Regions from separate parts of the Flavobacterium sp. C3NV genome, predicted to be linked through region 1. Evidence: riboswitches for the same ligand, from Rfam matches in the RefSeq annotation. Region 1 holds a riboswitch; each other region holds the start of a gene.
What was found. A riboswitch is a leader RNA that binds a small molecule or an ion and turns the genes downstream of it on or off. The one in region 1 is predicted to bind cobalamin.
Positions count from the first base shown of each region.

Region 1 (11,137 bases):
ATTATAGTTGTCTAAATTTTCTTTTTTATTCCATAATTTAACTATCACTTCCTGCGTAGCATCTTCGGCCTCTTCTGTACTGGTTAATAATCTTTTTGCCAGACGAAAAACTTTGTCTTTAAAAGGATTTATTAATTCTATAAACACATTCTGATTCATAAAATTGGTTGGTTATTCGTTAGCTTATATAGTCAAGACGAGGCACTATTATTTTTGTTACAGGGCAGATGTAAATTTTAATAAAAAAAATACATTAAAAATAATTAATGTTAAAACTAAAGATACTATTTTTACGTTAATACTACATAGATACCTACTATATGAAAACAATTTTAAAGAGCGTACTGTTATTATTTTTGCTTGCCTATTCTTTGCAATCTTGTGAGGATCAGGACGATGTTGCCGCTCCGGCTGATTTGCAGGTGAAAGATTTCATTTGGAAAGGGCTAAATCAATACTATTTGTGGCAAGCCGATGTGCCTAATTTAGCCGATGATCGTTTTAATAATAATCAGGAAGCGTTAAATTCTTTTTTACGAGGGTATTCTCAACCGGAAGATTTATTTCAGGCTTTATTGAATAAACCTATTAGCAAGTTCCCAAAAGGTCAGGCAATTGATCGCTTTAGCTGGATTGTTTCTGATTATACTGTTTTAGAACAGGAACTTCAGGGAACTACAAAAAATAATGGTGTAGATCTTAGATTAAGTTATAAACCAAATAGTACAACTGATTTAGTGGGTTATGTACGTTATATTATTCCTAATTCTGATGCTTCAGCAAAAGGAATCAAACGTGGTGATCTTTTTACAGCAATAAACGGAACTCAACTTACAGTTTCAAACTATCAATCTCTTTTGGCTGGCGATAGTTATACACTAAATATGGCTGATTTTAATGGTACTAGTTTTGAGCCTAACGGAAAAACAATTTCGTTAGTGAAAACAACTTTAGATGAAAATCCTATTTTTATCAATAAGGTGATTACTTCCGGAAGTCATAAAATAGGTTATTTAATGTATAATGGTTTTTATGCGAATTACGATGCACAGCTAAATGCTGCTTTTGCCGAATTGAAATCGCAGGGAATTACAGATCTTGTATTGGATTTACGATATAATGGTGGTGGTTCTATACAAACTGCAACGCGTTTGGCAAGTATGATTACAGGTCAGTTTACGGATAAGATTTTTGCTAAAGAAAAGTGGAATGCTAAGATAAATGCAGCTTTTGAAATTGATAATCCGGAATTTCTAAATAATCGTTTTGTAGATAAAGTAGACGGAGCAGCAATAAGCAGCTTAAATTTATCTAAAGTCTATATTCTAACTACCACTGGTACTGCTTCTGCGAGTGAATTAGTGATAAATGGTTTGGTGCCTTATATTTCAGTAGTTCAGATAGGAGAAACAACAGTGGGTAAAAACGTTGGCTCTGTTACTTTATATGATTCTCCAACTTTTGGAAAAGCAAATAGAAATCTAAATCATAAATATGCCATGCAGCCTTTGGTGCTGAAAATAGTAAATGCTGCTGATTTTGGAGAGTATACAGATGGTTTAAAACCAACTTATGAGCAACTGGAACGTATTACTAATCTGGGTGTTTTAGGTGATACTTCAGAACCGTTATTAAGTATTGCTATTTCGCAAATTACAGGCGCAACGGGTAAAAAAGCGCAACTGGATAAAGGTATAGCTCTAAAGAATTTTACAGATACCAAAGCAATGGATGGTGTAAGAAATCAGATGTATGTAAAAGATGCACCGGAAGGACTTTTAAAATCACTAAAATAATAAACATAAACAAGGCTTTCAGAAATGAAAGCCTTGTTTTATCCAAAATAATAAACTAATTCTATTCTAAGATTTAGTTGTTAAAGTAAAATCCGTTTGGATTAACACCTACGCTAAAATCATTAGCAAGTTTTCCTGTTAGAGAATAGATATAAATATCTCCATTATCTACACCATTTACTCTGTCTGCAACATATATTTTGCTGTTTTTTACTGCTAAACCATAAAGTGAAGTAACCTCTGTAGCCTTGAAAACTGGGGCAGCTGGTAAAGCTGTAGCGCTTGTAGAAAGAGAGTAAATATTACTGTCAATAGTGTAATATAATTTATCGTTTTCGATATCTAAAAATCCAGGATGTGTTATACCTTCAAAACTAAGAGTCGAGGTAACAGTATTACTGCTTAAATTAACCTTTACTAATTTACCAGCTGTTTGGGTAGGAGCGTAGTTAGGATATCCTTCACATAAAATATACAAGCTTCCATTATCTTTTACCAATGCTGACGGCATATCACCTACTACAAAGTTAGTTACCACTGAGTTAGTTGCAGAATTAATTACAGTTAATGAATTTCCGAAGTTATAACCTCCTTTGTGAGTCACATAAAGTTTACCACCGTTTTCAATTATTTTTTCAGGTCCTTCAACTACAGGAATTTTAGATGTTATCGTGTTTGTAGCAAGGTCAAGAATCCCTACATAATCATCATTAGCATCTTCTCCTACTCCCCAGTTTGTAACATATCCTTTTCCATTTGCAAAAGCGATATATCTAGGATTTTTGATACTTGCAGTAATAGTAGCAACGCTCTTAAAAGTATATCTGTTTACTACTTCAATTTTATTAGAATTATTTACAACCAGATAAGCGAAATCTCCATTAAAACCAATGCATTGAATAATGTCATTTGTTGTTTTTTCAGGATTTAATAAAGAAAAAACATTATTTTCAATTTTTAAATCATCTGATAGATAAGATACATTTCCATTCGATTTAAGAAATTGACCTTCATTTGCAATAAATAATCCGCCTTCGTAATTTCCACGAGGTTCCGGTGTAGTATCATCATTATCACTGCTACATGACACAAAAAATGCCGAGCTTAGTATGACAGTTAAGAATAGTTTGTTAAATCTTTTCATTGTATTTAAAAATTAAGGTTTATGTATATTGTATAATTTCTTCCCGGCATTTGTCTGCTGGCAACGGGTTGGTAATTTTCATTCCAGATATTTAAAGCCTGTATTCCAAGTTTATAACTGTTCTTTTTTCCAAAATCGTAATCAATACCAATATTTCCAATGTTGTAATCTTTTACTTTACTTGCAGGATTGTTAAAAGGCGTTGTGTAAGCATCTCCGTTGTATAAATATTGAAAATAAGAAGATACTTTTTTCCAATTATAAGAAACAGATCCTGTTAGTTTGTGGTAAGGAACATAAATCAATTGCTTGTAAACAGATTCTCCTTTTATTAATTGTTTACTTTCAGAAACCGTATAAGCGTAAGTTCCGTTAACCGTAAAATGGTTGTTTCCTATTTTTGGTCTCCATTCTACTAGTATTTCGGCACCATAAGCTCTCACTTTATCTGTGTTTTCAGGTGACCACGCGCCGCCGCTTCCCTCAGTTGGAACCCAGCGTAATAAGTCTTTGATGGAATTATAATAGGTGGTTAGAGAAACAGAAAAATTCTTTGTAAAAAATTCATTGCCAATTTCTGCCTGATAAGAAGTTTCAGGTCTTAGATCAGGATTACCGCTTCCTTCCCAAAACAAATCATTGTATGTGGGCATTCTGAAATTTTTTGAGGCGTTAAATTTCACACGATAAAAATCAGTGAATTGATAACGTGTTCCAAAAGAAAACAGGAATGGATTTCCAAAATTATCGGTTACTTCCTGACGTATGCTGGCATTATAATCCCATTTGTCAGTCACCAAATGACTTAACAATAAACTAGCCGAACCAACTTCTCTTTTTGCATTATCGATACTCGAACCATATCCTTTATTACGGCTGTAATCGACAATAGCGTTTAGTTTGATTTTATCATTTACATCAAAAGCCAAATCATATTTTATGATAGAAGTTTCAACTTTACCATATGTAAATAGTTCAGAATCTATATTGCTAAAATATTTATAAGATTCCCCAATATGCGCCACTTTCAATTTTGAAGTAAAACGATTGAATAAAATTTCCCATTCTAATAAATTTCGGGTATTAAAATCGTTGTATTTTGTTTTGCTTTCTGAGGGTGTAATTAACGAAAAATGACGTTCTGCATCATAAAACTGGCTGTATGCTTTTATGGTGTTTTTAGCATTTATTTTATACCCAAAAGTGGTGTTCATGCTGGTATTATAATATTCACCATTTATGTTTCTCTGATCTGTTGTGCCGGGATACTTAAAATCATTATCAGAGCTATTTCTGGAAATATTTACCTGTAGACTATATTTATCAGAAGATGCATTAATGCGATAGTTGGCGCTTAAAGTATTGTAACTTCCCAAGCTAAAAAATACCTGATTCGAAAATTCATTTTTAAATCTCAAATCATTATTAAGGTGAATGCTTCCGCCGATTGCACTGCTTCCGTATAAAACGCTTCCTCCACCAGCTTTGACAGCTATAGAATTAAAATCTCTTGTTCCAACGGTATTGAAATCCGTCTGACCTAAAAATTGTGAATTAATATTTATTCCATTCCAGATAACAGCAGTTTGTGCCGCAGTCGTTCCTCTAAAAGAAGGTCCGGATGTCATACCAAGACCGTTTTCCTTAAAATAAATGACAGTATTATAATTTAAAAGGGATGTTAAAGAAGATGCATTTTTATTGATAACCGAATCATTCAATACCAGAACCGATTGTGAGGCGGAGTACTTTTTAAGATTAACATCAGATACAATAACTTCTTTTAAGTTATTAATAGTATCTCTCTGCGCTACAATAATCTGGCACAAGAACAATAAACAAAAAGCAAAAAGTTTTTTCAATGTCATAATTTCTAAACTCTTTTTCCCGAGAGCTCGATATTGGTTACATAGGCAGGTCTCCTGGCTTGCGTCTTGTTGTTTACCTTCCCGTTCGCGGGGGCGAGCAGTGGTTTGTAGTTAACAACAATCGTTCTTTTTAGAACTAAGCTTACAGTTGCGGGTACAGCTCAAGATTTGATTATTACTTGATTCCCTTTTAATGTGTTTCGAAATAACACAACCTTAATTATTTGCAAAGATAAAGTTAAAAATGTCGAATTTTCTAATTTGTTTCACTATTAAGAATAAATTCTAAACAAAACGTATTTAAAGTGCTATTTTTATTACCTCACCAAAATCTACTTTGTTATTAAAAGCATCTTTTAGCGGCAAGGAAGTATGATGACATAAAATGCTACGAATTACTCCAGCGTGCGCTACAATAATGATAGGTTTTCTTATTTCTTTTGAAATTTGAGATAAAAAATCACCAACTCGTTCGTGTAATGCTATAAACGATTCGCCATTGGAAACGCTAATATTTACAAAGTCTTCCATCCAGGGATTAAGCTGCTCCGGCGAAATTTCATTCCAGTTTTTCATTTCCCAATCGCCAAAATTCATTTCCATCAAACGATCTTCTTTTTCAAATGAAATTGCTTTAATGTTACTTTGAATGTATTCGGCTAATATCACACAACGTTTCAATGGACTGGAAAAAATTATTGCTTCAGGAGGTAATTGCGAAACAATATTTTCAAAAACAGACTCAAAGGGTTCTGCTAAACCCACATCCGATTGTCCGTAGCAAACTCCTTTTTCGCAAATCGTTTCAGTGTGACGAACTAGATAAACTTCCATATCAAAAGAATACTTAAATAATAAACAACCTCGCAAACCTGTTGTGTTGCACCAAGGCAATCTCCCGTATAACCATCAATCCATTTCTGGAAATAACGTGCTAGAAAAAATCGCATTATAAAAACCGGTATTAATGCCAAAAGGAATTTATATTGAAAATAGGAGAAAACGAAAAGAGGAAGCAATCCGAAGAAAAACGAACCAAAAACTTCTTTCCAGGAATGGTTTTTAGCAATAGGTTTACTTTTACTCGAAGCATCGTCTCTGGAATATTCATGTGTAAAAATAATAGAGATAGCTGCCAAACGACTTAAAGCATGAGCCGAAACAAATAAAATAAAAACCTGAAAAAGGGCTATAGAACTATCTCCTTTAAAAAGTGAAACAGATTCTGAAAGCAATTTGAATTTCAATAAAAAAAGTAAAACCAAACCAATTGCTCCATAAGCACCAATAGCACTGTCTTTCATAATGATCAGGATTTTTTCTTTGGTCCAGCCTCCGCCAAAACCATCACAAACATCTGCAAAACCATCTTCATGAAAAGCTCCCGTGGTAAGGACAGAAATAATTAGGGCGAAAATCACCGCAGTTTCTACAGAAAGAAAAAGAGAAAAAAGATAGAAAGCCAGAAAAGAAATGCTTCCCACAATCCAGCCAATTAAAGGAAAATAACGAGTCGCCTTGTTTAAATAATCAGGATGATGGTCAATGTTTTTCGGACACGGAATTCTGGTGTAAAACATTAAAGAGGTAAAAAAAATTTGTAGTTCTTTTTTCATTTAAAAAAAGGTGATTATAAATTTAAGGTTAAGACTGAAAACTGAAACTGAAAACTGCGACTTTTTCATTTCCTACTAATGCCCGCACTTTCAAAACTTGCCATATCATTCAAAAAAGTTTCAGCTGATTTTAAAACAGGGAAAGCAATTGCACAACCTGTTCCTTCTCCCAAGCGCAAATCCAGATTTAAAATAGGTTTTGCATCTAAATAATCAAGAAGCTTTTGATGCGCTTTCTCGGCAGAACAATGACAGAAAACGGCATTATTTTTAATGTCAGGATTAATTTTAACAGCAATCAAAAAGGCAACGCTGCAAATAAAACCATCAACCAAAATCAGCATTTTGTTCTCGAAGGCAGTCAACATTCCGCTGGCGATTTGTATAATTTCAAAACCTCCAAAATAGGCGAGCTGTTGTTTTAATTCGGCTTGACCGGAATAATTTTCAATGGCGCTTTTTAGAATGTTTTGTTTTTCAATTAATTTTTCATCTTCAACTCCTGTTCCTTTTCCAACACAATCTTCGATAGGTAAACCCGTTAAAAGACTCATTAAAACAGAAGCGGTAGAAGTATTTCCAATTCCCATTTCGCCAAAGCCAATACAGTTAGAACCAGTTTTAGCAATGTCTTCAACGATCGATTTTCCTTTCTCGAAACACAATTGCAATTCGATTTCGCTCATGGCAGGAATGTGTAAAAACGACTGTGTTCCTTTGGCAATTTTGGCATGAATCAAATTCGCATTGGTGGGAAAATCATAATTTACCCCTGCATCTACAATCGATAACCGAATATCATTTTGATTACAAAATACATTTATTGCTGCACCGCCTTCCAGAAAATTACCCACCATTTGTCGGGTAACATCTTGCGGATAAGCACTCACGCCATGATTTGCAATGCCGTGATCAGCTGCAAAAACTATTATATTGGGATTTGTTATTTTCGGATTCAGAGTTTCAAAAACCATTGCCATCTGAAAAGCCAGTTTTTCAAGAGTTCCTAAAGACCCAATAGGTTTGGTTTTAGAATCTATTTTTTCCTGTAAAAGTATACCGAAATCAGGTTTTGGTTCAGCCGATTTTTTAACTTTTAGATTAAAATCTACAATAGAATTTTTAGTAACGTTTTTAATTTCGATACAAACCGGAGCTTCAGATTTTTGTTTCCAATGCAATTGTTGTAACATCGGTTGATTGTCGTAATTCGTTGCCGGTTTTCCAATACAGAAATAACCCAAAGGCTCTATGTTTTCAGGTAAATCAAGAATCTTTTTAAATTGATAATAATCTAAAATCGAAACCCAACCCATGCCGTAACCTTGTTCCGTAAGCGAAAGCCAGATATTTTGTGCCGCACAAACCGAACTAAATTTTACCGCTTCGTTACTACCCACAGTCCCAATCGTGAACTGATTTAGAACCGATCGATCATACGCAATAATAAGTCCAATTGGCGCTTCTTCGATTGCTTCAAGCTTCAACGATTTGTAATGCTCTTTTTGTTCCGGATTATCGGTAAGTTCCTCAGCCTTTTTATTATAATCTAAAAACAGATTTTTTACAGCCGTTTTAACTTCATCAGACTTAATTATAAAATAACGTGTAGCATCGGTCAATCCAACAGATGGCGCCCAATGTCCGGCTTGTAAAGCTTTCTCAATCACTTCATCAGGAACTTCATCAGCAGTAAAATGTCGGGTATCGCGACGCGATTTTAAAATATCATCTAAGTAGCTCATAAATTCTTTAAATTACAATTTTTAAATTCCAAATTCCAATTCAATGTCAATGACAATATCAATTGCAAAAATCAAATTGCAGTTTGAAAATTTAAAGATTTAAGTAAAGATAAAGTATAAGGTTGGAATTTGGAATTTTAAATTTTGGAATTTCCTTATCCAGTTTTGGAATTTGACTCCTTAATCTTAACCGGAATTCCTGAAACCATCAAAACCACCTCATCAGCATTCGAAGCCAGAAACTGATTCATCCAGCCTTGCAATTCGGTAAATTTTCTGCCAATATGAGTTTCGGCATGAACGCCCATTCCAATTTCGTTGGTCACAATAATCAGTGTAGCATTTTTTTGATTGGCGATCGAAAGAAACTCTTTTTTAGCTTCTTCCAGACTTAAATTTACATCGTATTGATGGTCTGTAAAAAAGTTGGTTAGCCAAAGTGTCACACAATCTATAAGCACTACTTTTTGGGTAAAATCAATTTTACTTAAATACTTTTCCTCCTCAATATTTGTCCATCGTTCATCACGTTCCTGTTGATGACGGTCGATTCTGTTCTGGAAATCTGCATCCCATTTTCTGGCCGTTGCTACATAAATTGGTGAATCTGTAAGTTGTAAAGCCAGGTTTTGGGCATAACTGCTTTTTCCTGATCGTTCGCCTCCGGTAATTAAGTAAATCATTTTTTGAGTTATGAGTTATGAGTTGTGAGTTATGAGTTGTGAATTATGAGTTTTGAATTATGAGTTTTGAGTTATGAGTAATGAATTATGAGTTAGATGTTAAGATTAGATCTTGAAATTAGGTTTTGAGAGTTTACTTGTTTCAAATATTAATAGTTTAGTCAATGTTGCAAATTAATAATGCACTCACAACTTATAACTCAAAACTCATAATTAATAACTCAAAACTAATAAGGACAATGTCTACAGTCGTTTCCGCAGCAAGAACCTCTTTTTAGATGAAACCACGTTTTAAAAACATAATTGCCATTTTCGATATAATAATCGATTCCTTCAATTAATTTCTCTTGTTTGGGTAAAGCTGTTGCTTTGTTTATAAGCGCTTTTTGAGGTGTCATTGTTTCTACATAAGCATCAATTTTGTCTTCGCAAGCTTCTTTAAAACAAACAGGGCAGAGGCAATCGCCGCCGTCAGAAAGATTAAAAATAGGAGGGAAATCATTGCACCAACATTTGTTTTCGGCTGAAGTATCCCCACAAGTAAAAGAAGATTCGCAGCTAGAGCAAACTTTTGTTTTTATGCTATTCATAGGTTAAATGTGGTATTTGTTGCATTTTGTAAGAATAAAGATAAATAAAAAAAAATAGAAATTGCGTTACCTTTGTCACTATCAAAACGTAAATTATGAAATGGTGATGATTTAAATTTGATGTGAAAATCCAGAAATCAAAAACTATTCCTTAAAATAAGATAACTTATATATGAAACATTTATTTCCGAAATTGATTTTTATTCTACCTCTTTTTCTTCTTGTTGGATGTAAAAAAAATGAGACTGAAACCGTTGCAAAAGCTGTCAATGCAAAAAACAGTATTGAGTACGCATCCGGACTTTCTATTGTAAAACACGAAGGATATTCAGTTGTAACCGTAACAGAGCCTTGGCCAAATGCCAATGCAAAATTTACTTATGTTCTAAAAGAGAAAGAAGCTAAGGTTCCGGACAGTTTACAAAAATATACCACAATAAAGGTGCCTTTAGAATCTGTTGTAGTAACCTCAACAACCAATATTCCGTTTCTTGAAATGTTAGAAGTAGAAGATAAACTGGTAGGTTTTCCGCATACTGATTATGTTTCATCTGAGAAAACCAGAGCTTTAATCGATAAAGGATCAGTTAAAAATGTAGGTGAAAACGAAAAATTAAATATCGAGCAATTAATCGAATTGTCTCCGGATTTGATTGTAACTTTTGGTGTAGACAACAACAATCCGGCGCTGGATAATTTGAAAAAAAGTGGTTTAAGTGTTTTAATTCAGGCCGACTGGATGGAGCAGTCTCCACTAGGAAAAGCAGAATGGATCAAACTGTACGGAGCTTTATTCGGTAAAGAAGACAAAGCCAAAGAATTATTTGATAAAATTGTTTTGAGTTACGATCAGGCCCAAAAGTTAGTGGCTGATAAACCTGCCACTTCAACTGTTTTATACGGTTCTATGTACGAAGATGTTTGGTATGTAGCCAAAGGAAATAGCTGGGTAGCACAATTTATGGCAGACGCTCATGCCAATTATTTATGGGCAGACTTAAAAGGAACGGGAAGCGAAGGTTTATCTTTTGAAAAAATATTGGTAAAAGCCAAAACTGCCAATTTCTGGATAGCTTCAGGATCGTTTAAAACTTTAGCCGAAATAGAAAAAACGAATCCGCATTACAGTCAGTTTGATGCGTTTAAAAATAAAAATGTTTATACATTCGAAGGTAAATACGGAGCAACCGGAGGAACTGTTTATTATGAATTGGCTCCAAGCCGCCCGGATTTAGTATTGAAAGATTATATCAAAATATTTCATCCTGATTTATTGCCAAGCTACGAATTTACTTTTGCATCAAAATTAAACTAAGCGTATTGATCAATAAAAAGCGAAATATAATCCTGTTTTCGGTACTTGGTTTAGCACTTTTATTCATGTTTTTTATGGACATAAGTTTGGGTTCTATTACCATTCCGTTCAAAGAAGTATATACAAGTTTAACAGGCGGTCAGGCCAGTAAATCGACCTGGGAATATATCATTATCAATTATCGTTTGCCAAAAGCAATTACGGCAATGTTAGTTGGTGTAGGTCTGTCTATAAGCGGACTTTTAATGCAAACCTTATTCAGGAATCCGTTGGCAGGTCCGGATGTTTTAGGATTAAGTTCCGGAGCAATACTAGCCGTAGCCATTGTGATTTTAGGAGCAGGGTTTTTACCATCATTTTTAAACGTAATTTTATTATCA
Region 1 is NZ_JBKQBJ020000006.1:69,287-80,423, reverse strand. Features, by position in the region: gene ACIDC4_RS10530 (RNA polymerase sigma factor) at 1-159, opposite strand, end outside; gene ACIDC4_RS10525 (S41 family peptidase) at 321-1,796, shown strand; gene ACIDC4_RS10520 (YncE family protein) at 1,870-2,940, opposite strand; gene ACIDC4_RS10515 (TonB-dependent receptor plug domain-containing protein) at 2,946-4,808, opposite strand; cobalamin riboswitch at 4,836-5,042, opposite strand; gene cobC (alpha-ribazole phosphatase) at 5,109-5,642, opposite strand; gene ACIDC4_RS10505 (adenosylcobinamide-GDP ribazoletransferase) at 5,627-6,424, opposite strand; gene cobT (nicotinate-nucleotide--dimethylbenzimidazole phosphoribosyltransferase) at 6,490-8,169, opposite strand; gene cobU (bifunctional adenosylcobinamide kinase/adenosylcobinamide-phosphate guanylyltransferase) at 8,325-8,852, opposite strand; gene ACIDC4_RS10490 (C1orf53 family protein) at 9,080-9,442, opposite strand; gene ACIDC4_RS10485 (ABC transporter substrate-binding protein) at 9,615-10,757, shown strand; gene ACIDC4_RS10480 (iron chelate uptake ABC transporter family permease subunit) at 10,763-11,137, shown strand, end outside.

Region 2 (11,137 bases), on a different contig from region 1:
TACGATTGTTTTTTTACTGCCTTTTTTGTCTCCTGAAGTAACGTTCAAAGTCAGTTCATAAGCTCCCGCGTAAATAGCAACAAAACGTAAATCTTTTGTGTTTCCTACAATAGAATCTGTCTTTTGGTTCACCGGATTTTTAGTCAAAATCCATTCGTAAACAGGGCTTGCAACTTCAGCAGAAGCCGGAATATTAAGGACGCTAAATGTCGATGTTTCGTATTTTTCCTGAAGTGTAACTGCGATCTTTTCTTCAGCTTTATCATCATCATTGTTGCTGCTGCAGCTTGTAAAAACGGCTGCAAAAGCAATTAATAATAAATGGGTAAGGTTTTTTTTCATGGTTTTTGGTATTATAATTTTAATTTAATATTCTGATTTATCTACTTTCGGGTAGGAATATTTTCTCCCAAAAGGTGCAAATCTGTTGCTCCCATTATTTCGGTAGAAGTTTCGCCTAACCATCCCGCCTGCTGGTTGAGACCATTATACACTTTTACAAAATCTACTCCCGGAAGGTGAATTTTGTTTCCGTTTTTATCAATTGCCCAATCAATATCAATAGCCGAATCATCGTCGTTGTTGGGTGCGTTATCGGCATATCCGTAAAGAAATGCGTACTGAACAAAATAACTTCCTGTTCCGCTTTCATCAACCGCATTGTCCGGTAATCTGGTTCCTTTAAAAGTGAGGCTTGGCTGATCTTTAAGCCATTTTGGCCAGTAATCTAATGAGTGATTGTAGGCGTTGTTTTGTGCCAGATAACCATCTTTACCCTGATTGTCTTTCCAGTAGATATATTCTATATCAGTAAAAAGTACAGTTCCGGTTCCGCCTCCGGGAACAGGTACTTTGTTGGGATCTGGTCTGTAATAAGTAATTTCATAATTATGAATCGTTTTTTCCATGTTGTGTCCTGCACCTTCTATTTCGTACCATTCATCATCCGGAAGTCCGTTTTTATTTTTATCGTAAGAAACCATAATAACGCCCGCTTCACTGCTCCCGCCTCGCATAGAAGTGTCAGGATTAGGATTAGCATCTGCCCAAAATGCATTACCTAAAACCCTAAAATCACGTTTCCCTTTTATGTTTACTATGGTATGGTCAAATCCAAAAACGATGTAACCACCAAATGCTCCAAGCGAAATAAGATCTCCGTTTTTCTTGGCGAGGTATGTATTGGCTCTGGCCAAAATTCTTTCGGCCGTTTCTCCGTCATTGGCTGCCGGTAAATCATTTATAAACTGTCCCGGTGCCGGTTTAAACTCAAATACTTTGTCGATAAAAGTTTTATATTCCTTTGTTTCTTTGGTTACATTTACTTTTACTTTTTGCGTTTGCATCATTCCCTGATCGTTGATCAGTGACGTCAGTTCATAAACGCCAACTTCGGTCGCTGCAAATAAAGTTTCTTTGGCTGTAACATCAGAAAATGCATAATTATCAGATGGTCCTTTTGTCACGCTCCATGTAAATTTAGCCTCTGTACTTAACCCATTATGTGCTGTAACTGCAACTATTTTAGACCGTTGTACACTATATTCATTTTCAACAATAGTTTCTCCGATATCATCGTCATTCGAACCACTATCAGAACAATTGGTAAGTGTTAGTGCTACTAATACAAGCACTACGAATCGAAAATGTTTTAAAAAGTTGTGATACATTTTTTTCATTTTAATTTTTAGTTATAAAAGCAATATGTGCAGGAATATTCCCTGCTGTAGTTTTCCATTTTAGTTTGCCTTCGGGCGTAAAGCAATAGATGTAGCCTGTTACCACATAATTTTGTGCATCGGTAATATAAATTTCCTTGGTTTCAGAATTTATCTGAAGTCCGTACGGAATCATAATTTGTTTCTCGGTACCGTCTGTAATAATCTTATCGCTTATTACTTTCTTTGTTTTTGTATCTAATATTCCATAAGTCACTTTATTACTATTGGTGAGGTAACTCCATGAAACACTGTAGTAATAGAGCAAATCGTCAACGAGACACATTCCTAAAACCGGCATATCGAGCTGCATTTTTTTCTCATCAGTTTTAGTATCAATTACAAAAAGATTCGAAGGAGTGTTGTAATAATCTCCTCTGGAACTCACATAAATATCTCCCCTGCTGTCGATTTCCATGCTGTAGAGATTAATGCCTACATCTATCTTTTTTATTTCGGTGAAAGTTTCAAGATCGATTACAGATACGGTTCTGTCGTAATTGGGAACCCTGTAACCTCCGGAATTGGCAACGTAAAGTTTCCCATTGTGTACCACCATTTGTTCGGGCTGATAACCCACATTTACTTTTCGTTTTATTTCTAATGATGTTGTATCGATTTCTGCCACAAAACCTATTTCGGCATTTGGGTCAATCGCTACAGGACCTGCATAAGAACTTACATAGGCTTTATCTTTATAGAAAGCCACATATCGACAATTGGGAATGTCTATTTTTTTGATGCGTTTTGCCGTCCATTTATCAATAACTTCTACTTTGTTCGAAACATTGATTACCGCATAAACCTTGTTACCGTAGATTTGAATATCATTTCCAACATCACCCAGTTCTTTTACAACTGTTGGGTTTCGTTCTGAATAAATATCGGTGGTATAATTTCCTGTCCTGTAATTGAATATATCAATACTGGCTCTGTTCATTCCCATATTACCTTCGTTAAGAAGATAAAATCCCTCTATTTTACCGTCGCTTCTTGGCGCAGCTACACTTTTATCCGAAGACGGAAAAATCGTTTCCTCTTCCCTACAGGAAACAAAAGCAAGGGTTATCAATAAACCGAGGACTAATTTTGTTGTGATCTTTTTCATAGCTCGATACTTATTATAAATTTCATTGTACGACCCGGCATAGGATAATTATAAATTACCTCATATTGCTGATCGAAGACATTGTTGAGTTCTATTGCGCCTTTCATTTTATAATGCTGAAATGCAAAAGATTTCTGCACTGCCAAATCGTGTGTATACCAAGGCTGAACTTCGTTGACTTTTATATTATTAACATTACCATTGTATCGTTTTCCTACGTATACAAAACTGTAGTTGAAGTTCCAGGTTTCGTATTCGGCATTTAAAATTCCGGATCCGCTATGCCATGGCGTATAAGGGATTTGGTCTCCGTAAGATGATAATTCCAGACCGCCAAATTTTGTGTAATCCCTGTTTTCAGAATAGGTATAAGTAAGATTTGTGGTTAAGTTTACTTTACCAAGATGCATGCCCATATTCAAGACAGATTCTACTCCTTGTCCTTTTACCTGTCCCATATTGGTCATCATCCAGCGAAATAAATTTCCTGTTGGCGCTGCTACTATTTTGTCTTTGGTATTGGTGTAATATCCATCAACCTGAAAAGATATTTTATCGAAGAATCCTTTATTTAAAAGTAGATTATAAGTAAAACCAATATCGTACTGATTCATATATTCAGGTCTTAAAGTACTCGAACCAACCATTGTATAATACAAATCATTAAAAGTGGGCATTCTGAAAATACGTTTTGCAAATGCTCTTACATTAAAATCGTACTCCTTAAAAGGTGTATAGCCTAAAAATAAGGCAGGCGTAAATTCTTTTTTATCGGGGGCTTTTGCATTGTAGCGCACTTCTTCCTGAACATAAGTTCCTACAACGCTTCCCAATGCTTTAAAACCACCATATCTGTACGAACTTGCCAAAGAAAATAATGCTGTATAACGCTGCGGAAAAGAAAACTGAGTATTTATTCCTTTTCTGGTTGCATTTAATCTATTGTACTGAAAATCTGTAGACAATGAAACATCCCAGTTCGATACTATACTGTACATGTTGACTGCCGATACATAATATTCCTGCTGATAATAACTATCATCAGATTGTGCGCCTTCGGTTACGGTTTCGCCTAAAATATTGGTAGTATCTCTTGCCACATAATGCGTGTAATCGTAAGCATATTTTGCTTTGGCCTGAAACTTATATCTTTTGGTAAAATCTTTAATGAAAGTTCCTTGCGCGAAAAAATTCTTATCGTATTGTCTGAAACCATCAGAAAATTTATTCTCGACAATCGCTCCCGGAGCTCCTCGATCAGAATCATAATAATACACTTTGGCATCCCAGGAACCGTTATTAATTTTTCCGTAAAGTCCGGATTCAAATCGTAAAGCTTCTATATCGCTATTGTGTCTGGTGGCAGTGGTATCGTAGGCTACAGATCCGTCGAGATTATTTCTTTTGTATCTAAATTTGTATTGTCCGTTTGATTTGATGTATTCTGAACTTACGTTCATGCTGACTTTATCGCTCAGTTTTTGTTCCCATCTAAAAGAAGGATCAAAATAATTGATGGACATGGTTTTAAACCTTACCAGTAAATTTGTTTTTTTATCCCCAACAAAAACAGGACGTTTTGTTCTTAAATAAATGGTCGAGGCGGCTGAAAAGTCTTTTGCCGACTGAAAAATTTCACTTTTCTGTCCGTTGTATAATGTTAGGGATTCCATGTCATCCAGGGAATATTTACCCAGATCAGTGACTCCGTTTTGCGCGTTACCCAACTGAATACCATCGTAAAAAACACCTACATGATGTGTACCCATATTACGTACATCGACCGTTTTAAGTCCGCCGAGACCGCCATAATCCTTAATTTGAATTCCTGCAAAATATCTCAATGCATCGGCAACATTATGGCTTGCTAAATTCTCCAGTAATTTTCCTGAAAGACTTTGTACGGGAATTACTTCCTGATACGGTTTACCTTTTAGAATAACTTCTTTTAAAACACGTAAACTGTCATTAGATACTTGCGAATGAAGCAAATATGGAGCAAGAAATAAGAAAAAGAATAAGAGTAATTTTTTTGTATTATACATCACTGATTTAATTAAATAAACTTCGCGGATGTAGTAATCAAAAAGCAAAAAGAGAGAATCCCGCTATGCAATAGCAGGTCAATTCTTGTTGTTCGACTTTATTCCACGAAAGCCTTAAACTATGTGATTATGGCAGGTCTCCTGACTTGTTCCATCTTTAAACAACCTTCTCATTCGCCGCGGCGAACAATGGCATTAGTAACGTTTAAAGACTTATCTAGAACTTACAGTAGCGGGTCTGCTCAGGATTTGCACCTGATTCCCTTTTAACTATTTTCTTTTATTTTTCTAAAGAAAACAGACCAAAATCTGACGTAAAGATATGATTATCTTTATAAAAAGAAGTATAATGCAACGAAATTACATTTTTAACAATCAATTAACAAAAATGCTATTAATAATAGAAGTGACTTAAAAACACGTTTTTGCCAAATTAATTTTGAGTTAAAATACAGCTGTAAGATTGGCAACGATTTCGATCGTTGGGACTTGGAGAATTGGGTTCTAAAACACGTAACCCAAGTTTGAAACCTTGGGCTATCGTTAATAGGATTAGAAATTAAGGATCTAATAAAATGTATTTTTTTTTATAAGCGATAAATATTTTATTATCTGAAAATTGTTATGGTATCTGCCAAATTTTCTTTGTAGATAAATGCTTTGATAAATTCCTGGACTTCATTTGTAGTTTCAGAAGGAGTTGCGAAAGAATTGATATGAAACTCATCATCCTGATCCAGGATGTGAATAATTTCGGTATAGCCTTTAGAGATTAAACTACCCTTTAATTTAATAATATTCAACTGTTGTTGACTATCCAACTCCTTACGAACTTTTAGTTTTATAGCTTTATCCATTTGTAAATATTTTAAATTATTTGACTCAGATTCATTCTCAAATATAAATATTAATTCGTTACTAATGTTCCTAAAATTGCTTTATAAAACATTATTTATCAACACACTAATAAACAAAAGTTTAAGAAATTGTTATTAATTTTATTAAATCGTTATCTACTTCTTAAATTTAATTTTCTTATCTTTTATGCTACTCGCAAAATTGATATCGCTAATAAAAGCTTCTCTTTTATTAAAATTTCAATAACTTTGGATGCTACTATGCACAATCAACTTAGAGAACATATCGAGAAAATAATTCCTCTTACAGATGAAGAGTTTGCTTTTGTGTCTTCTCATTTTACTGTCAAAAAATTTAAGAAACATCAGTTTCTTATTCAGGAAGGTGATTCTGTCAAGCATTCTTATTTTATCATTTCGGGACTTTTAAAATTGGTTTATACTGATGAGAAAGCAAAGCAGCATGTTGTTTCTTTTGCTATGGAAGATTGGTGGGAAAGTGATTACTATGCCTTTTTTACCCAAACTGAAGCTACAATGTCATTAGAATGCCTTGAAGATACTGAAGTACTTTGCTGCTCGTTTGAAGATTATAAAAACCTATGCAACGGTTTGCAAAAAATGGAGCGCTTTTTTTTGGAGAAAGCCACTTTTGGTTTTCTGGGATCTCAACGCCGCATTATTTCCTGGCAGACTTCTAACTCTAAAGAACGTTACGACCAATTATTAAAACAATATCCTTCACTCCTGCAGCGTGTTCCCAAAAGTCTTATTGCTTCGTATTTAGGCGTTTCGCGCGAAACGCTAAGTCGATTATCTTCCTGATGTGACAATTCTCACATCAAAATCGTGAAAAATGTCACGAGTACTTTCCAGCCGTTATGCTCAATTTTGTATTACAATTTTAAACTGTAATCGTGAAAAAAACGGCAAACCTTTTAGCATTACTATTATTAACTACGATGCCTGTATTGGCACAAACGAAAAAAGGAAAACAAATGGAAAAAAGAGAATTTAATCCTTGGGAATGGCAAAATCAACGCAGTTATGTACAAGCTGTTGAAGTAAAAAATCCGCAAGGAACATTGTATGTTTCAGGACAAACGGCAATAAGTGCAGACGGGATTTCCAGCAACGAAAACATGGAATCGCAAATAAAACTGGCATTAAAAAATCTGGAACAAGTTATTAACGAAGCCGGATATGAATGCAGCGGAATTGTTAGGTTGAATATCTATACTACCGCGACTGATGAACTATGGCCACATTTTAATCTTATTCAGGATTGGGTGGCGAAACATGGTATGAAACAAGCTACAACTTTACTGGAAGTAAAAAGTCTTTTTGAAACTTTAAAAGTTGAACTGGAAGCGACTGTTGTAAAATAAAGTCTTCATGATATAAAAAAAAGCTGTGTCTTTCTTTTCAGGAAAAACGCAGCTTTTTTGTTTATTTTTTTTTTAAATTGAAAAATCAATTCAATTTATTTACTTTTTGAAAAGTTTTAAAATAAAAAAGAAGTGAAATCTTCTTACAATTTTCACCTGTAAGCAATAGTCTTTCAAACGGTTATCTAAAAAAAACATATAATTCCGTCTATTTTTTTTAATTTTTTGCCTTATATTTCAAAACTAAAAATTCAATTTTTACGTAATTACCTGAAACGATAGTCTTGTAATAAGATAAATTCAATTCACTGGTACGTTTTTGGAAAAATATTGAATTTTATCTTATTCCTGATTATCGTTATTTTTATTAAATTTTAAGAATATTAAGTTTGGACAATATTAATGTACTAAGATTAAAAAGAACTTTAGCTTACCTGGAAAGCAAACAACGTGAATTAAAAAGACAAAATGAAAACGATACCCGAAGTCTTGAGTCTATGATAAAATATCTTAAAAAAGATATGCTGGAACAGTTTAAATTGACAGAGTATGACATTTACATAAAAGGCGAAATCTACAATACCGAAACTTTTATTCAAAGCGTAAAAAGTATTATAGATACTAATTCTAAGTAACTCCATCACAATCTGTCAAAGTATATTGATTATTGAGCTATTTTATTATACTCATCAATTGCTTTATTAGGATCTGCGGTTGCATATTCGTTCTCCGGTTCGGGAATGACATGAATTTTTGAATCGCTTAAAGAAACAATTGCCGAACATACGTAAACACCAATTTTACCTTCGCTGTATTTGTAATCCAGTAAAGTAAGTTTGACAATTTCGTTGATCGAAAGTTCATAATAATTTCCGTAACGAATAATCTTAAAATAGATTTCTTTATTGTCTACAATTTCAAATTGATTGGTTTGAAGATTTTCGAAAACAAAATTATTTTTTACATCTTTTTCATTAAATCCCCACGCTCTAAACTGCACAAAACCATTTACAAAATCAATTGAGATGTAATAGGCCGTTCCCTGTTCGTCACATTCGATCACAAAACCGGTTTTTCCCATTCCTTCGACGGCTAATGTTCCTTCCCAGACAAAATTTTCTGAAGGTTTATCAAAACAAAAAACTTCGTAGCCGCTTCGACAGCCAATTCTCCATTTATTTTCATTTTCTACCTCAAAATTTGCCGACGGATTTCCTAAAATAGGCACCGGAATGGGTAAGTTTTTTTGGTGAATGGTTCTTTGGTAAAGTGTTCTCCAATGGTGATAGGTTTTTAATAATAATCGTCCGTTACTATCAACATCCAGTTGTTTTGGTGGCGGAATTACACGAAGTGTATTGACATTTCCTCCAACGAAGTAAAAATTATAAATCAAATAATACTCGCCTTCTTTTACAATTCTTGCTGCATAATTACCTTGTGGCATTAAAACATTATTATGAAAAGCATGGTATTCTCCTTTAAAATCCGGAGAAAACCAATAACGCACTTTGATGTCTTCGCGAATGGAACCCAGCAAATAATGCATTCCTTTTATTTCTACCACGCAAGGACATTCGATATCATCATAAACGTAAGCTACGTGCAATGGTTTTTGCAGTACAAAACCTTTTTCTTCTCGTTTTGCTACACCAATACAACCTCTTCTATAGGTTGGTCCTACTGCGCTTCGGGCACAAATCAGTAAATAATCTTCGCCTTCAAACTGGTATTTATAAGGATCCCGAAAACTCAGCCATTCACGCGGATTATTATCTCTGCTTTCGTAATACGGAGCATCACTTTTTAGCGGTAAACCATACTGATTGTCTTTTATCCAGTGAATTAAATCCGGCGAAACTGCCCTTCCTACTTTTTGTGTAACTCCTTTGTCCTTGCGCTTTAAACCGGTATAATACATTTCATAACCTTCTCCGTCAGAGTTTTTACTCACATGCATTGTCCATAACATATCATCATCCCATTCGCCTGGATCGCCTACAAACAAAGCATTTTTTACTCTTTTCCAAGAAAGACCATCTTTTGATACTGCATGCGCAATATAATCGTGATTGGGAATAATAAGATGAAATAAATGATGCACTCCGCTTTCATCTATAAACACATCAACGTCTCCTATTTCCCAATTACTAAATCCTGAACCTGAATACATACTAACCTATTTTATTATTTAACATATTGTGTCATTTTTGTCATTTTTGTCATCCTGAGCGAAGTCGAAGGACCGCAAACAAAATCACCAATCTTTGTCGAAATTCTACATTTCAAGGGATTAAAATCCCTTGCTACAATATGAATCGTTCCTTCGGGACTTTCTGAAAACAAACGATCATCCGGACATCTCAAAGAATAACCAACATCTGCTATTTATTTTATAATTTTATAATGTTTTAATCCTTCTAAAATACCGGAAGAAGCTGAATCTTTGGCCACATAAATACTTTTTGTAGTTTCATAATCAGCCAATTCAACACTACGATTTCCTACGATGATTCCTTTTACAGCACCTCTGAACATATCGATATCGTTTCCTGAATCTCCTGCCGCAATAACATTCGATAAAGGAATAGACCATTTGCGGCATAAAAATTTAATCGCATTTCCTTTTGAGGCTCTTTTAGGGATAAAATCAAGAAATTCACCATGACTTGGGATGATATTTACTTTGTACCAGCCAGCGCCTAAAACGGTGATTAGTTGCTCGTGATCGTATTTTTCTTTATCATAATAATAGGATATTTTATAAGGATTTTGAGCTTCTTCTTCCTGCAATCGCAACCATGGAACTTCTTTCAAACGGCTGACAATATCTTCTCTTTTCCATCGACCGGCCAAAAATTTAGCCCAGCCTTTGTCTAAAATGTAATCTTTACCATTTGTATAATAAATTTCGGTTCCTACAGAGCAGATAATAAAATCAGGTAAAGGAAACTGTTCTTCGTCGATAACTTGTTTTACCAAAGCTAAATTTCGTCCGGATGCCAGTGCGAATGCCATTTTATCGGTACGATTAATCAAATGTTCTTTAAGTTCTTTTAAGCCGGGGTTGTTTAATTTTGGTTCTATTAATGTACCGTCGATATCCGAAACAAATAAATGCTCAACCTTACGTTTTAATCGTTCGATATTAATATTAGGATAATGCTGCTTTTTGATTCCTGAACCAGATGATAATGATAAATTTTCATTGACCAAATCTACATATTGGTTTACGTGACTTAACCAACTGTAATGTTTCTGAATATTTATTGCTCCGTTATTCGAATAATATTTCCATTGATTTTCATTGGTTAAGATATTTCGCAATGCTTTTTTGATTTCGTTTTCGTCCAACGGATCTACTAATTCTCCGTTTTGGCAAGTCGGAATAATTTCTGATGGTCCGCCGTTCTTGGTTACCACAACAGGTAAACCTGAACTTGCCGATTCGATTACGGTTAAACCGAAGTTTTCATGTAAAGCTAAATTCACAAAAACACCTCTTTTTTCGGCTGCATAACGATAGATAATCGAAACCTCATTTTCGACGTCATGTTTCTTTGGAATGGCCATTTTTCCGTACAAATCATATTTGTCCATTAATAGTAATAAATCTGTCAGCACATCTTTTTCAGATTCCGGCATTTTCGAAATATCTTTTCTGATTCCCGCAAAAATTACCAAATTGGCAATGCTTTGCAGTTCTTTGTCTTTACCATAAACTTCAATCAAGGTATGAAGGTTTTTATGGCGGTCAGGTCTCGAAAGTGCCAGAATAAAAGGTTTGTGCGGATTTATTAAAAATTTAGAAATGGTTTCTGCTACCCAATATTTTCTCTGCTCCTCCTCCATTTGCTTATCAGCATCCTGTTCTCTGTGATAATAAGGAACAAATTTTCTAGTATCAATTCCCGGAGAAATGGCGTGGTATTTACCTAATTCAAAATTTTTGTAGGGTTTATAGGTTTCAATTTCCTGTTCTGTCGAAGTAACAATAAATTCAGATAATTCTAATGTTTTT
Region 2 is NZ_JBKQBJ020000001.1:190,434-201,570, forward strand. Features, by position in the region: gene ACIDC4_RS00815 (hypothetical protein) at 1-342, opposite strand, end outside; gene ACIDC4_RS00820 (cell surface protein) at 384-1,670, opposite strand; gene ACIDC4_RS00825 (DUF5074 domain-containing protein) at 1,681-2,826, opposite strand; gene ACIDC4_RS00830 (TonB-dependent receptor) at 2,823-4,871, opposite strand; cobalamin riboswitch at 4,986-5,193, opposite strand; gene ACIDC4_RS00835 (hypothetical protein) at 5,480-5,728, opposite strand; gene ACIDC4_RS00840 (Crp/Fnr family transcriptional regulator) at 5,990-6,553, shown strand; gene ACIDC4_RS00845 (RidA family protein) at 6,727-7,116, shown strand; gene ACIDC4_RS00850 (hypothetical protein) at 7,506-7,751, shown strand; gene ACIDC4_RS00855 (glycoside hydrolase family protein) at 7,781-9,289, opposite strand; gene ACIDC4_RS00860 (HAD-IIB family hydrolase) at 9,505-11,137, opposite strand, start outside.
Region 2: it holds a riboswitch for cobalamin, as region 1 does, so the genes downstream of both, ACIDC4_RS00830 (TonB-dependent receptor) here and ACIDC4_RS10515 (TonB-dependent receptor plug domain-containing protein) in region 1, are expected to answer to the same signal.

Region 3 (11,137 bases), on a different contig from region 1:
TTAAAAACAGTCCACAGGACAGAAAGCAAAAAAACAATTCCGCCAATATAAAACGACCATTTTACAGAATCAGGAATAATTCCTTCAGGTGCAGTATTGCTTACGCCAAAAACATTTGTAAAAAGATAAGGTAAAACAGAACCTACAACAGCACCAGTTCCGATGAAAAAACTTTGCATTGCGAAGCCCAGAGTGCGTTGTTTTTCGGGTAAATTATCACCAACAAAGGCACGAAAGGGCTCCATTGATACATTTATCGACGCATCCATTATCCATAAAGTACCTGCTGCAATCCATAAAGTTGGTGAGTTGGGCATTATGAACAATGCGATTGAAGAAAGAATTGCTCCAATTAAAAAATAGGGGCGACGTCTTCCTAAACGAGTCCAGGTTCTGTCACTAAAATAACCAATTACGGGCTGAATTATTAATCCTGAAACTGGAGCAGCAATCCACAAAATAGGGATTTCATCAATTTTAGCACCTAGGGTTTCAAAAATTCTTGAAGTATTTGCGTTTTGCAGTGCAAAACCAAACTGTATTCCCAAGAAACCGAAACTCATGTTCCAAATTTCCCAGAAACTTAATTTACGCTTTTCCATTATCGTAATTAAAAAATTAATTAGACGATAAGCGCTTTGCTTATCAAAACTTACTTATGGTTTCGAAGTAAAAGTAAAAGCTTTGAGCAGGCGTAAAAGTATAAATTATTTTTTTAATTCAAATCATAAAAAAACCATAAATAACATTTATGGCTTTAGAATGTATTGATTTTAAGAAAATTAGTCAGTAGATTCTCTTTCTATCAGATGTGTTTCTATAACTTCTGTAGTGTAATTTTCGTTTTCTTCATCGTCGTCATCATGCTCAGCTTCGAGTCTTTCGATCAGCATTTTAGCTGCTTTATTGCCCATTTTCTCACCACTCTGGCTTACCGTAGTAATGGTTGGGGTAGAATATTTAGAAATAATTCCGTCAGTAAAAGCAATTACCGCAAGATCTTCAGGAACTTTAAGTCCCATTTTATTGGCTGTTTTGATAATGGTTACGGCAAAAAGCTCGTTTACAGCAAAAACAGCATCAAAAGCTCTGTCGTGTAAAAGCTGGCTAATGGTAATTTCGCAAGTATCTACATCTTCAATTTTAATGATCAAATCTTCGTTGAATGGTAATCCGTTGTCCAGAAGTGCTTTTTCGTAACCATCGGTTCTTAGTTTTCCAACACTTACATAGTCGACAGTAGTAACAAGCGCAATCTTTTTTCGGCCATTATCAATCAAACTTTGAACGGCTTCATAAGCGGCAGCTTTATCATCAATAATTACTTTATCACATAAAATATCATTGGTAACGCGGTCGAACATTACAACCGGCATTCCCTGATTGATCACTTCGGTAATATGGTGAAAATCACCTTTGTATTGGGTTTCTTTAGAAAGAGACATGATAAAACCATCGATACTTCCGTTGGCTAACATTTCCATGTTTAGGACTTCTTTATCGAAAGAATCATCAGATAAACAAATGACAACACTGTATCCATTTTCGTTTGCAACCTGCTCTATTCCGTTGATTACGGTAGAGAAAAAATAATGTACAATTTCCGGAATGATAATACCAATACTTTTGGTTTTTCGGTTTTTTAGACTAAGGGCAATGTTGTTGGGTTTATAGTTGTAAAACTTTGCAAAAGCCTGAACTTTAAGACGCGTTTCTTCTCCTATTTCTAAGCTGTTTCTGAGTGATTTTGAGACAGTTGAAATAGAAACATCAAGTTCCTTTGCAATCTGTTTTAAGGTGATTTTACGTTTCATGGTATTTGTTGAAAAAAATCTAATTATTAATAAAGGTATCTTTTATTTTTTGATTTGTCATTTTTTGACTGAAAAGATTACAAAAAATAGAAAGTTTTCAACACTATCACGTTTTCGTAACTCAATATAAATTGTCTCTGGTCGAGCACGTTAATAAATTCATAATTTTGAAATTCGAAGTAAAATTAAAAACTTAACTAACATTCAAAAACTCAAACTAATTTAAACAAAAAGTATGAAAACAATTTACAAAAAGTTGTTATTTTTATTCCTACTGTTACCGTTTAGTGTACTAGCTCAAAGTACCTTAACAGGAACAGTTGCCGATCTGGCAACGGGGCAACCAATCCCGGGAGTAAACGTAAATGTACAGGGTGCTCCAGGCGGATCATCAACAGATTTTGACGGTAAATTTCAGTTATCTAATTTAAAAAATGGAGACAAAATTTTGGTTTCATTTATTGGATACAAAACGTCAACTGTAGTTTTTAATGGTCAAAAAACTATATCGATTTCTTTAGAAGAAGATACCAATCAGCTTAAAGAAGTTGTGGTGCAAGTAGGTTACGGTACTGTTAAGAAAAAAGATGCTACAGGTGCGGTAACGGTTTTATCTGCCAATCAGCTTAATAAAGGACCGGTTGGTTCTGCAGATCAGCTGCTTGTAGGTAGAGCTTCTGGAGTTAGAATTACTACAGATGGTGGTATGCCAGATGCAAACCCAAATATTAGAATTAGAGGTGGAAGTTCATTATCAGGAAATAACAATCCGTTGATTATTATTGATGGTGTGCCAATTGATAATACCAATCCGGCAGGAATTTCTAATCCATTAACATTGATAAACCCTAACGATATTGATTCGTTTACGATTTTAAAAGATGCATCAGCTACTGCTATTTATGGTTCAAGAGCATCAAATGGTGTGATCATTGTTACGACTAAAAAAGGTGTTAGTGGTGCTCCAAAATTTACTTTCTCGTCTAATATAACTATTGGTAAGGTAAATAATCCTGTTGATATGATGACTGGAACTCAATTTACTTCTTTTATGCAAAAGTATCATCCTGATTACACCAATTTATTAGGTGTACCTGATGGTAGTGGTGCGCTTGATAATCCGGCAACTCCTCAAATCGAAGGAAGAAAGTTGTATAATACAGACTGGCAGGATTTAATTTACAGAACCTCTTTCTCTAGTGACAATAACTTTAGTGCAAGAGCAAACTTATTTGGTAAAATTCCATTTAGAGCTTCTGTTGGTTATGCTAAAAATGAAGGTGTTGTAAGAACAAATGATCTTGAAAGATATACAGGATCTATCAAACTTTCACCGGTTTTATTAGATAATCATTTGAAAATTGATGTGAATGCTAAAGGTATTTCTGTTAAAAAGAATGCTATAGATGCTGATGCTGTTATTGGTAGTGCTTTAGGAATGGATCCTACTAAACCGGCATATGCAGATCCTAATTCACCAAATAATATATTTGGCGGATATTATCAGTTGCTTAATACTAATAAATCTATCAATGGAGCACAAAATCCGTTAGCAATTTTGAATCAGAGATCTCGTCCTGAGGAAGTTCAGAAATTATTAGGAAACATTGAATTAGATTATAAAATGCCATTTTTGGAATCTTTAAGAGCTGTTGTGAATGGTGGTATCGAAGCATCTAAATCAAAAATTAGAGAGTCATATACAGATAATGCTCTTCAGACATATAAGATAGATAATTCTGCAGCGACAACTCCTCCAACTTATGTGTTTAATCCAGGTTTAAATTATGCCGAAGATCAAACTGTTACGAATAAAACATTAGATGCTTATTTTGTATATAACAAAAGTTTGACAGGATTTGTAACCAGAGTTGATGCTCAGGCTGGTTATTCTTATCAAAACTTTAAAACTGACGGAACTAAGGAAAATTATAGATATAGTACCGTAAATGGTTTAAGAGAGTTAACTCCAAACCCGGCAAATAATGCTAATAACAGATATTATAACGAGAGAAACTTACAATCGTTTTTTGGAAGAGCTAATTTTGATTTAGTAGACAAATATTTATTTACGTTTACTTTAAGAGCAGATGGATCGTCTTTGTTTAAAGAGGATAAAAGATGGGGTTATTTCCCAGCAGCGGGTGTGGCATGGAGAATGAAAGACGAATCATTCTTAAAAGATTCTAAGACTTTTAAAGACTTAAAATTAAGATTAGGTTACGGTATTACAGGACAACAGGATATAACGGGTGTTGCGGGATCTTATCCTTACAGTGCGTTATTTGCGCCAACTAGTACCTCAAGTACTTATATTCCTGGAGTAAATGGTTATTCTGCTAAACCTTATAACGAGAATTTAACATGGGAAAAGACAACGACTTATAACGTAGGAATTGATTTTGATCTTTTTGAAAAAAGTATTGTTACCGGTAGTATCGATGCTTACCAAAAATATACAAAAGATTTACTTTCTGTAGTTTCAGCGGCTCCAGGACAAGCTTTAACAAATGAGTTTGTTGCTAATGTAGGAAGCATGAAAAATAAAGGTGTCGAAGGAAACTTAAATGTTAAAGTGATCAATAGTGAGGATTTCAATTTATCTCTAAACGGAAACATTGCTTATAATATTGGTGAAATTACAGATTTGAATAACAGAACTACAAACGTTGATAATGCATCAGGTATTCCGGTAGGAACAGGACAAAAGATTGCTTACAATACAGTTGGTCAGCAACCTTATTCGGCTTGGGTATTTCAACAAGTTTATGATTCAAACAACAGACCGGTAGAAAATGCTTTTGTTGATAAAAACGGAGATGGTGTTATCAATGATAGCGATAGATATTATGTGGCTTTAAGACCAAACTGGACCTATGGTTTAGGATTAACAGCTTCGTACAAACAGTTTGATTTATCAACGACTTTCAATGGTCAGATAGGAGGAAAAGTGTACAATGCAAGAAAACTTCAGTCTGGATTTATTGATAAGGCATTGCCTGCAAATTCAACTAGTTTAACGAATGTTTTGAATACTGAATTTGATTTTCAAACTATAAACGGAAACGTTCCATTTTCTGATTATTACTTAGAAGATGCAAGCTTTTTACGTTGCCAGAACATAACTCTTGGGTATAATTTTGACAAAGCAATTAAAGGTGCTGTTTTAAGATTGTATGCTTCAGCTAATAATGTATTTATTGTAACTAATTATACAGGGGTTGATCCGGAGAATTTCAATGCAATTGATAATAATTTCTATCCAAGATCAAGAACTTTCAGTTTTGGTCTGAATTTAGACTTTTAATAAAAAAATATAAAGATGAATCAATTTAAATTTAAGATTATAGGAGCTGCTTTTGTTCTATTCTTATTCACTGCTTGTGTAGATGACTTAAATACAGAACCAAAAGTAGAATTGACATTGGATAAGCTTTTAGAGCAGGATCCAAATGCTGTAGACGGTTTAGTTTCTAAAATTTACGGAACTTTTGCTCTTTCAGGTCCTGATGGCCCAGATTCTTCAGATATTACTACAAAAGATAATGGAGAAGCTGCTTTTTTAAGAAGTATTATCAACTTACAGGATTTCTCTGCAGATGGTATGAAAAACCGTTGGGGAGATGATGGTTTAGATCAGTTAACAACAACAACTGGGTGGAATGGGAATAATAAATTCTTTAGATACTTATTCGACAGGGCTTATTATACTATTTCTCAGTCAAGTAATTTAATTAAAATTTTAAAAACATCTAAAGCGAATATTCCGGACAGAGAAAACCATATTGCTGAATTGCGTTTTTTAAGAGCCTTATCTTATTATTACATTACAGATTGTTTTGGTAAAGGAGCTATTACGACTGAAGATGATATTAATACTTCTACTCCAAAAAAGGAATCAACAAGAAAAGAACTTTTTGCTTTTATAGAGTCTGAATTGAAAGAAGTTGAAGGTACTATTACAGCAACAAAATCTTACGGTAAAGCAGATAAAAATGTAGTAAGAATGCTTTTGGCAAAATTATACCTAAATGCAGAAGTGTATACAGGAACTCAAAGATATGATGATGCTTTATTGTATTCTAAAAAAGTAATTGATGAAGGCGGTTATACTCTTGCTCCAAGTTTTGCAAGTGTGTTTTCAGGAGACAACAATACTTCACCGGAAATTATCTATACTTTAATTGCAGATGCTGTGGTAAGCCAGGGTTATGGTAACACAACTTATATCATCAATGGAAATTTAAGTACAGAAACAATGAATCCTAATAATTATGGTGCAACTGATGGTTGGAGTGGTCATAGGGCTACAAAAGCCTGGTACGGACTGTTTAATAATGGAAATCTTGTTGATTCTCCGGATGACAGAGCAAAATTATTCTTTACAACAGGACATTCGTATGAAATGAATGATTATAAAAAATGGACAGACGGTTATCCTAGTGTAAAATTTACAAACAAAAACTTTGTAGGAACTACAAATGCAACAAGTTTTGCGAACACAGATTTTCCTTTGTTCAGATTGTCTGATGCTTACTTAATGTATGCTGAGTGTGTTGTAAGAGGAGCAAGTGGAGGTTCTGCAGGATTAGCTTTAGAATATGTGAATAAAGTGAGAACAAGATCACATGCAGGAGAAATAAATGCAGGAGAATTAAACCTTGATTTCATTTTGAAAGAAAGAGGTAGAGAATTGAACCTTGAAGGACACAGAAGACAAGATTTAATTCGATTTGGAAAATTCACTGGAGGATCTTACTTATGGCCATGGAAAGGTGGAGTAAAAGATGGAGTTGCAATTCCTGAAACTTACAACTTGTACCCAATCCCTACAAGTGCGTTACAGGCGAATTCACAGTTAACTCAAAATCCAGGTTATTCATCTTAATACGAGAAATATGAAAAATATATTAAAACTAAGTGTATTTGCACTGTTATTTATATCAGCTACAGCTTGTGATTCAGATGATGATCTTACTGTAGTTACGCCATCAAAAGCAGCTGTACTGGCAATTCCTGCCGAAGGATCAGTTTTTGTTCTTGATAAACTAACACCTAATGAAGTAGTTGCGACCTTTACATGGGATGCTGCGCAATATGGAGGTGCTCCAATGGCTATAAGTTATGAACTTCAAATGGCAAAATCAGGAACAGACTTTAAAGATGTAGTTGTAGTTTCTGTAACAACAACAAATAAGGTAGCGGTAACAAGTGGAGAACTTAATGCAGCAGCGCTTAATGCCGGATTAACGGCTTTTGAATCTCAAGATGCTGATATTCGTATTAAGTCATATGTTGGGGCAAGAGGTATTGTTCAGTATTCAAATGTGATCAAAATAGCTGTTACTTCTTATTCTGCCTGGGACAATTGGGGAATGATTGGTTCTGCAACGCCTAATGGATGGAATGATCCGGATACTAATCTAGAGTATGATTTAGCAACTAAAACATACTCCTATACAGGACCACTGGTAGTTGGGGAGTACAAATTCAGACTTGACGATAAATGGGATACTAACTATGGTGATGATGGTAATAATTTATCATTAGAAGCCGGAGGTGCTAATATTCCAGTTACTGTTGCAGGAGATTATACAATCATTGTTGATTTTATTGGAAAAAAATACACGATTACAAAAAACTAATGTTTTCTGATAATTAAAAAAAGGGCTATCTCTTTGAGATGGCCCTTTTTAAAATATACTTGCTAAGTAAAGATTTTGGTTTGGTTAGTAATGCAAAAGGGCTGTTCTATGTAATATAGACAGCCCTTTTCTCATTAATCGTAGTATTATTTCTCTTTGTTGTATTCTCCAATTACGGCAAAATAGCCAAAAGTTCCCAATCCTAACACAATGAGAGGAGTAAGAATAAAAAGGATAATGATTCCAAATACTAAATCATCCTGTTGGTCTGACAGGAGTTTGGGTAAGCCAAATTCGAATATGCAAAAATAGGCCGCTGCAACTGCAAGGATAATCCACAAAACACCTAAAATTTGTTTGATCGCATTCATAGTTTATAATATTAAAGGTGATTAGTTTTATTTTTATTATCGATATAAATCATTCCAATTACAAAACAGACTGAAGCTATAATAATAGGGTACCAAAGTCCGTCGAGATAAAATTCCGCTTTTCCGGCTGCTTTAGAATGCGTTACAAAATAGGTTGAAATAGCAGGAAGCAAACCTCCAAAAATCCCATTACCAACATGATAAGGCAGAGACATTGAAGTGTATCTGATTTTTGTTGGAAACATTTCGACCAAAAATGCCGCAATAGGTCCGTATACCATCGTAACAAATAAAACCTGAATGAAAACTAAGAAAATTAAAGTCCACTCATCGCTTGAATTGATAGTAATCGAAGTGGTAATCTGAGCATCTTTTTTGCCTGAAAAATGCGTCTTTTTCTCTAAGAAAGAAGTTCCGTCTGAATATTTTTTATGTGTGGTATAGATAGAATCGTTGTCTTTATTGACCTCGATTGTTTCTTTTGTGGCCTGAGTAAGTTCAGTTTTGTAGCTTACATCTGTGGTATTGTACATCATTTTATAAATAGGCCTGTAGAACAAAATGGCAAGAAGCATTCCGCCCATCATGATATATTTTCGTCCTATTTTATCACTCAGCCATCCAAAGAAAATAAAAAACGGAGTACCTAATAATAATGCAATACCTAGTAATCCATCGACTTGCGAAGAATCGATATTCATTACGGTTTTCATGAAACTCATGGCATAAAACTGACCGGTGTACCAAACAACACCTTGCCCCATTGTGGCTCCAAATAAAGCGAGTAACACAAATTTAAGGTTGTATCGGTTTCCGAAACTTTCTTTTAGAGGATTTGTACTTGTTGTACCTTCTTTTTTAGCTTTGGCAAAAACCGGAGATTCGTCCATGTTTTTACGAATTAAATAAGAAACACCCACCATAACAATCGAAACCCAAAATGGTACACGCCATCCCCAGGAATCAAAATCTTCAGGAGAAAGTACATTTTTGGTGGCCAGAATAACCATTAACGAAATGAATAAACCAACCGTAGCTGTAGTCTGAATCCATGACGTCCAATATCCTTTTTGTCCAACAGGAGCATGCTCTGCAACATAAGTTGCTGCCCCGCCGTATTCTCCACCAAGCGCTAATCCTTGTAATAAACGCAGAATCAATACTAATAAAGGAGCCATAAAACCAATCGTTTCATAACTAGGAATACAGCCTATTAAAAAAGTAGAGCCTCCCATTAATAATAAGGTAGCCATAAAAGTATATTTTCGGCCAATAATATCTCCGAGTCTTCCAAAGAACAAAGCGCCAAAAGGTCTCACAACAAATCCGGCAGCAAAAGTGGCTAAAGTCGATAAAAAAGCCGCGGTTGGATTATCGCTAGGGAAAAATTTAGTTGAAATTACAACCGCCAAACTCCCAAAAATATAGAAATCGTACCATTCGATCATAGTACCCATTGATGAGGCTGAAATTACTTTCCAGATGCCTTTTGTAGAAGTTTTACTCATAAACTAATTTGTATACTTGGTAATAATTAAAATTATTAAATATTTTTTAACGAATATAAAAGATAATTTTTTATTTAATTGATACTTTTTTAACAAATAGTGTTTATTTGTTGATTTAACATTTATTCAGTAAATCAAAGCTTTATAAATTGAATAAGTTATAGTTTGCAACAAATGCTCAAGGCCTTTAAAATAAAGAACTCTTGCTTTATTACGAAAGAAAACACTAGTTTTGCAGCTCAAATTTTAGAACAGAAAATGGTTGTCATATTGATACAATATTGACATTAAAAGGGAATTTGGTGTAAATCCAAAACTGTCCCGCAGCTGTAAGCTCATTAACTGAAACCCTTTAATACGTCACTTTTCATTTTGAAAGGGAAGGCTGGGTGTAGGGAGCAAGTCAGAAGACCTGCCATTTTTATAGTAATAAATAGCTTTCGGGGATTGAAGCTTGAATTAAGAACAATACATTTCACTTTGTGTGATCATGTATGGTTTAATTATTCTATTCTCGTAAGCCAAAAATAGAGTTTATGAGATTTTTTTTCTGCAAATATGATATCGTCAAAACAATTTCTTTCAAGATGTTTTTCTACGCGATTCATTCTTTTTCTTCATTAAAAAAAAATCATTAAAACGTATTGTTGTACAAGATGTTGCTTTTACAAAAGTTTATTTATATAACTTTTGAAAGGGTAAATTGTATTTCGATTTAAAGATTTAAGTAATATAATTTTTTAAATATTTAATAATGAAAAACCAATTTTTTTCCAAACCATTAATTGCAATCGCCTCTTTGATGCTGCTGACAGTTTCGTGTAATAATGATGATGATTTTACAGCGCCGCCTGTAATAAAAGGCGAACAGCAACTAAAAGATACTTTGACCATTGGAAAAACGCTACAATTAAGCTCGAAATTAGCAGATAGAAAGAATGTTTCTTTTGAATGGGCCGTAGACGGAAAAGTAGTAGGATCTGATTCTACTTATATCTTTAAACCAGAAACAAGAGGAGATTTTAAAATTACAATGACGGCCAAAAATGATGGCGGAAACGTAGCTCTTACTTATGATATTCATGCATGGGGAGCTTATGAAAACGGTTTTTTTATGATCAACGAAGGATGGTTTGGTCACGGAACGGGAACGGTAGGGTTTTACAGATATGATACAAAAGCGGTAGAAGACAGTGTTTTTGTAAAAGTAAATCCGGATAAGGATTTAAAACCGACATCGTCTACATTAGAATTTGGAACGATCATTAATAAAAAACTATTTTTAGTTTCTAAAGTTGGCGGACCAGTGGTAGTTGCTGATGCTTATTCGCTTAAAGAAGAAAAAAGAATTGCGGCTAAAGGTGGAAACGACTGGCGCGCTGTGGTTGGTCTTGATGAAAATCAGGCTCTTTTGACGTCGAGTAAAGGGATATTTAAGCTTAATCTTAATACGATGGAAGTGAGCGGACAAATTGATGGTATTACCGGTCAGGTAGGAGATATCGTGAAGTCTAACGGGTATGTTTTTGCATTGTCTGCTTCAAAAGGAGTGATTGTTATTAATGCTTCGACATTGGCCATCGAAAAAACTATTCCGGGTATGGTTTTAGGATTTGCTGTAACCGATGATAAAAAAGTATGGGCAGCAGGAGGTAAAAACCTTATTAGTATAGATTCAAATACTCTTGAAGTAAAAGAAATTCCATTAGGTTTTCAGGCTTACGGAAGTTGGGGAGCATGGCATCCGGGATCTATTACAGCGGCTAAAAATGATATTTTTATTGCTAAAAACGGAAGTT
Region 3 is NZ_JBKQBJ020000021.1:31,439-42,575, reverse strand. Features, by position in the region: gene ACIDC4_RS22690 (MFS transporter) at 1-602, opposite strand, end outside; gene ACIDC4_RS22685 (LacI family DNA-binding transcriptional regulator) at 783-1,814, opposite strand; gene ACIDC4_RS22680 (SusC/RagA family TonB-linked outer membrane protein) at 2,050-5,121, shown strand; gene ACIDC4_RS22675 (RagB/SusD family nutrient uptake outer membrane protein) at 5,137-6,702, shown strand; gene ACIDC4_RS22670 (SusE domain-containing protein) at 6,713-7,459, shown strand; gene ACIDC4_RS22665 (DUF6814 family protein) at 7,606-7,830, opposite strand; gene ACIDC4_RS22660 (MFS transporter) at 7,842-9,338, opposite strand; cobalamin riboswitch at 9,581-9,772, shown strand; gene ACIDC4_RS22655 (DUF5074 domain-containing protein) at 10,093-11,137, shown strand, end outside.
Region 3: it holds a riboswitch for cobalamin, as region 1 does, so the genes downstream of both, ACIDC4_RS22655 (DUF5074 domain-containing protein) here and ACIDC4_RS10515 (TonB-dependent receptor plug domain-containing protein) in region 1, are expected to answer to the same signal.